2 regions of the Acetobacterium wieringae genome follow, and region 1 is predicted to be linked to the other one. Evidence: predicted binding sites of a transcription regulator. Region 1 holds the regulator's gene; the other holds the start of a gene.
The links. The regulator Rex, encoded in region 1, represses fermentation and respiration genes when NADH is low (regulators of the CRP and FNR family bind a similar motif). The targets are predictions, from matches to a motif close to ATTGTTAANNNNTTAACAAT.

Region 1 (3,202 bases):
GAATGGCGTTTTCTCCCGAAAAAAACAGATTGTTCCGCCACTGATGAACGCTTCGGCTTATTAAATGCAAATCCAAACATTGGTGAGAAAGATGCAAAAGAACGAATCCAAAAATCATATCGGCCTGCGGCTGGTGATCATCCTCCTGGTCTCAGGTTTGCTATCGCTTTTATTGACTGGCTGCGTTGAAAAAGAACTGATCAATGATCCCGCAACTGGTTCAATTTTTTCGGCAGATATTTCTGGCGCCCTGATCGATGGTCAGTATTCCGCAAGCACAAAATATTATGACACTCGGGGCTATGGCCAACAATTGAACATTTTAATAAAAAACGGCCTAATTACACGGGTAACCTTAAACGAAATCGACAAAAACAAGTCTGATCGCCTGTCTGTCGAGGGTTCTGACAAAACCTGGCCCAATCTGGCTGTGGCAAATTTAAGTGCTCTCTATCTCCGCCTTTATAGCGAATTGCTGATGTCGCAAAATCCTGATGAAACTGACGCTATATCCGGTGCGACACAAACATCCGAAAAATTTATCAGTTTGTCCAAGGCAATTCTGGATCTGGCCAGCAAAGGTGATCATGAACCAATAAAAATTGACACCCTCGATACTTATTCAATCACCAGCAACCCCGACCATGATGGCTATCAGGGATTTCTTCAGGCAACCTTTAACGGATCAACGCTCGTCACTCTGAGTTACGATGAAATTATAACCGAAGACGGAAAATCAAAACGCAAATCAACTGATCCTCCTGCCAATACGGACTTTAATGCATTATTTGACACAATAACTGAGACGGCACTTAGCAGTCAGTCTCTGGAAAGTCCATTTCCAGCCAATGAAGCATCTCCAGAAAAAGTCAAATACGGAGAATGTCTACGACTCTTAAGAGAAGCAAGAGCGCCTTTTTGATGCTTTATCCCTTTAAGATTTATTCCTTTAATTCAACCGTAAATCTTGACAAATGTTAAAGACGTGGTATAATTACGCTATAGGCAGTGCATTTATGCCAACAATTCTAAACTGAAAGAAGGTGAAAAAATGGAAAACAATACTTTTGGCAGCCGATTAAAAGCGTTGCGGATTTCAAAACGATTAACACAGGAGAATTTTGCCAATCTTTTCTATCTAAATAAAAGCTCTATCTCCAAGTATGAAAAAGATAAAAACTTACCTGAAAACCAATTACTGATAAAAATTGCAGATTTCTTTGAAGTTTCTGTGGACTATTTATTATGTAGAACCGATCAGCCAAAGCTTTTACCAAGCAACCCGAAACCGATGACATGTGAAGAATTTTTGAAATCTTACGTTTTTTCCAACGAAGAAGTGGATTCTTTTTCTTCGTACTTCTCTTTCCCGGAAAGCTATAAGCAAGAGGTTCTGGATTTTATTAATTTTAAGAGCTCCAGTGGGAAGTAAATCAAAAACTACGAAAATCATGTTTAAATAACTTGTTATAAAACAAAAGAAACACAAAGAAAGTGTTTCTTTTTTAATTCACCGATATATCCGCAGTTGTGTTTTCTTTTTTGAGCAAAATATAAAGAGCCTGATTAAAGAAAATCAAACTCTTCCCATACTCTACAACTAATCTTTTACTCACCCAGCAGATAAGTTAACGTGAATAAACTATCTGTAATGTTAACATTCTCAACCACTACATCACTGGGAACATCCAAATCCAATGGGCTAAAATTGAGGATACCTTTCACACCCAGTTCTGTAATCCGGGTTGCAACTTTCTGACCGACTTCCCGGGGCACACACAAAATGGCGATGTCAATTTCATTCGCTTTGACAAATTCATCAAGTTCATCCATATGTTTTACTACTACACTGCCAACGACTGTACCTACAGTCAATGGATCAACATCGAAGACGCCTTTTAAAATCACACCTTCCCGCTTAAATCGTTCGTAGTTTGCGATGGCATGACCCATATTCCCGCCACCAATGATAATACAATTATATTCACTATCAAGACCCAAAATTTCCTTGATAGCCTCCTTTAATTCTCCCACATTATAGCCGTACCCCTGTTGTCCATACCCCCCGAAAGAATTCAAATCCTGTCTAATTTGAGAAGCTGTCAGACCCATCAGACTTGCTAATTCCCGGGATGATATTTTTTCGATATCATTGAGTTGTAAATCACTTAAATATTGATAATATTTCGGTAACCGTTTTACGACGGTCATTGATACTTTTTTTGAGAAGCGATGCATGATTACTTCTCCTTTCTTTCGGATAGTCAACTAATTATATCAATATGAACCAATTACGTCAAATTATTCATTTTAATTTGCCGTTTTTTTTGATAGAATAGTAAAAGTGAACTCAAATGACTGAACAAAAACGAAAACAGGTGAAATAATGTTAATCAATATCGAAAATTTGCATTTTAGTTATGGCATTCATGAAATTTTTAATAATCTTAATCTATCCATTAATGAAAAAAAACAAATCGGTCTGGTCGGCCGCAATGGTACCGGAAAATCGACGCTGCTTAAGCTGATTACTGGCGAACTGATCCCTGATACCGGACGAATCAGCAAAAAAAACGGACTAACCATCAGCTATTTATCTCAGGAGTCCACAATTGCCGAGAACACAACCCTACTCGAAATGCTCACTGATGTATTTAAACCGCTGATCGACATGGAAAAGCGAATCAAACAAATTGGCGCTGCCATTGCCGACAGCACCGGGGCAGAGCAGGAAAAACTGATGCTGGAGTTTGGGGAATTGCAAGAAAGTTTTGCCGAACAACACGGTTATGAATACCCCAGCCGAATTCGGGGTGTCATCAATGGCCTCGGTTTTAAGCCCGAAGATCAAACTAAAGCCTTCTCGATGCTTAGCGGCGGTGAAAAAACCCGTGCTACGTTGGGCCAGATCCTACTTCAGGAACCGGAACTGCTCTTATTGGATGAGCCCACCAACTACCTCGATATCGATGCCCTGCAGTGGTTGGAACAATATCTTAAAAATTACCCCGGTACTTTTGTCATCGTGTCTCATGACCGCTATTTTATCGATAAAGTCTGTACTTCAATTATCGAAGTATCCCAGAAAAACATCAAAGAATATCAAGGCAATTATACCCAGTATGCACTAAAAAAGCGACAGGATATGATGGAACAAAATCATCAGTATCAACAACAACTTAAAGAAATCAAACACCAGCAG
Region 2 (3,202 bases), 860 kb from region 1:
GAGCTTAAAGAAAAATTAAATTTGGAAACTATAGAAAAATTTAAAAACTTAAATTACAGAAAATTAAATTTGCTAATTGAAATAATTCAGAGACCGAAAAAATTGGTAAATGAATATTATGGAGATAGTTTTAATCCAGATTACTACTATGATTTAATTAGATTTACATTAGAAGTTGTTAAAATGAGTAACTATACCGAATATTTAGAAATAATAAATGCAATAAGAAGATTGAAATCAAGAAAGATTTATTCAATAAATTTAAATAGAGGGATTTTAACGATTACTGATGAAATTGAAGATACTGAGAAATTTTTCAATGATATTATAACATTTAGCAAATATTTTAAATATCAAGAAATGGGTGTTGTTCACAATGGAAATTTAGAAGAATTAGAAATAAACAAATTAAAAGAACTCTTAAGTGTAGAGGTGCTTAGTTTAATGTCGGGTTATCCAATATAATTTATTAAAATATAAAAATGAAAAACTTTACTATTCAATTTGATAATAATTAATTAGACTTAGCACTATGTTAGCACACAAGAAAAAATACATATATAAAGGAAGGAAAAGAGCAGCTATAAGAAAATGGCATAAAATAAAGGGTTGAGACAGGATAGTAAATTATAAAAAATAATAAAGAACGGTTTGCATCTGACTTTTAATCAGGGTGTCGGGCGTTCAAGTCGCCCATGGGTCACCATTAAAAAAGCTAACCGCATGATTTGCGGTTTTTTACTTTTTTGTTAATAAAATTCAACAAAAACATCATTTGTATGAAATAATTACTTGCAGAAGAATGGATTTGTTGTTATAATATAAGCGTTGCGGAAGTGGCTCAGTGGTAGAGCACTGGCTTCCCAAGCCGGGGGTCGCGGGTTCGAATCCCGTCTTCCGCTCCAATAAGATGATCGTCAAAACGTAAGTGTAAAGTTGTGTATAACAATTTTGCACTTTTTTATTTTTCTCTAAAATAGTTCTAACTTGACTCATATAAATTTGGAAGTGAATTACAAATTCCTGTAAAAATTATCAGTAATAACTGATAGAATTGAGATTGCTATAAAAATTTTGTGGTAGTTTAATCGACAGTCATTTTTTAACGTCGGAAAATTACTCGTTATTGTTGCTATTTTCCGAAGTAGCATTTTATTCGCATTTAATTTTTGTTAGTTAAATCACAAACATACAATCATTATAAATTCAGGTCCAGAATATCGTTTTGTAAAGCATTGCAAAATCCCATCCGACAGGGATTCTTGGTGATTTTACTAAGACGATAAGTATGTATTTCTTAAATCATCCGAGAAAAGAATCATTTAACTAAAAAACATCAATGACAAATTAAAAGTTATAGAATATAATGGAATCCTAAAAGAAGGGAGAAATAAATTTATGGTTAATTTGACAATTGATGGACAAAAAGTTAGTGTCGAACCAGGAACTACAATACTGAAAGCAGCACGTTCCATCGGTATCGACATTCCGACATTATGTAATTTTAAAGACTTCACACCGGAAGGCAGCTGTCGTATGTGTCTTGTTGAAGTCGTTGGAGCGAGAAGACTTGAAACTTCCTGCTCAACTCCAGTAGCGGAAGGTATGGTGGTTAATACCAATACGCCGGAGGTAAGAGAAGCGCGCCGATTTGTATTAAAAATGCTCATGTCAGATCATACCTTTGACTGTATGACATGTTATAAATATGGTTGTTGTGAATTTGTTGAATTCAATGCGAATTGCATTGAATATGATGCGGTTAAGGCTTTCGGTACCGAACGGGTGATGACAAAACCCATCGATGATTCCAATCCGTTTTATACCTATGATCCCAATAAATGTGTACTCTGTAATCGATGTATCAAAGTTTGCGAACACCTTCAGTGCAACCATATTTTAGCCCAATGTGACCGTGGTTATGAAACCAATATCAATCCGGTTTTCGAAACGCCCAGAGGGAAATCAGAATGTGTCAGCTGTGGTAACTGTATTGCAGTCTGTCCGACTGGTGCATTGGCACCGAAACAGTTTAAACCCTTTGCCTATGCCAAAACAGTTCAGACTGTTTGTCCATATTGCGGAGTAGGCTGTACCTTGAATTTAAAAATAATAGATAATAAGATTACTGACATTTATAGCACAGAAGGAAATGTTAATGACAATCTTTTATGTGTCAAAGGACGCTTTGCTTATGATTTTGTCAGCAGTCCTGATCGTTTAACAACGCCGTTAATCCGCAAAAACGGTGTTCTGGAAGAAGCAAGCTGGGAAGAAGCCTTAAACTTAGTAGCAGAGAAACTAAAAGAAGCTAAAGCAGAAGGTCCTCAGGCAGTTGCGGGGCTGTCTTCAGCCCGATGTACGAATGAGGATAATTATGTTTTCCAGAAATTTATTCGTACTGTTGGTGAAACCAACAACGTTGATCATTGTGCCCGACTTTGTCATGCTTCAACTGTTGCTGGTCTGGCTAAATCATTTGGTAGTGGGGCGATGACCAATAGTATTGATGAAGTGGATTTAATGGATGTTATGTTTGTTACCGGCTCCAATACCACCGAAACTCATCCGGTTATTGGTGCTAAAATAAAACAGCGACAACAAAAAGGGGCAGCTCTGATTGTAGCCGAACCACGAAAAATCGAACTGGCAAAATACGCCGATGTATATTTACAGATTAAACCGGGAACCAATGTCCCATTACTTAATGGAATGATGCGTGCCATTCTGGACGCTGGTCTGGAAGATAAAAACTTTATCAATGAACGAACCGAAGGCTATGCAGCGTTTAAAGAATTTATGGATACGCTGACTGTTGAAGGATGTGCTGAAATCTGTGGTGTTGATCCTGAAGATATGCGTAAAGCGGCACTTCTCTATGCAACCAAAGACAAGGGTGGAATCTTTTATTCCATGGGTGTCACACAGCATAAAACCGGTACCGATGGTGTTATGTCAACCGCCAATCTGGCGATGCTGACTGGAAAAATCGGCCGTGAAGGATGCGGTGTTAATCCATTGCGTGGTCAGAATAATGTTCAGGGAGCCTGTGATATGGGCGCATTACCAGGCGATTTGCCAGGTTATCAGAAAACCGCCAACCCGGAAGTGGTGGAAAAATTCGAAAAAGCCTGGGATGTCAAACTGCCACAAAATGCTGGCAAAACACTGACTGAAATTATTAATGGGGTCGGCGACGGAA

Region 2: the regulator Rex is predicted to act here: its motif matches at 1,169-1,188, upstream of fdhF (formate dehydrogenase subunit alpha).

Annotation. Positions count from the first base shown of each region.
Region 1 is NZ_CP097897.1:1,506,861-1,510,062, reverse strand. It holds gene CHL1_RS07275 (putative manganese-dependent inorganic diphosphatase) at 1-64, shown strand, start outside; gene CHL1_RS07270 (FMN-binding protein) at 92-922, shown strand; gene CHL1_RS07265 (helix-turn-helix domain-containing protein) at 1,052-1,432, shown strand; gene CHL1_RS07260 (redox-sensing transcriptional repressor Rex) at 1,609-2,238, opposite strand; gene CHL1_RS07255 (ABC-F family ATP-binding cassette domain-containing protein) at 2,387-3,202, shown strand, end outside.
Region 2 is NZ_CP097897.1:647,097-650,298, forward strand. It holds gene CHL1_RS03080 (P-loop NTPase fold protein) at 1-465, shown strand, start outside; tRNA gene CHL1_RS03085 (tRNA-Gly) at 831-905, shown strand; gene fdhF (formate dehydrogenase subunit alpha) at 1,399-3,202, shown strand, end outside.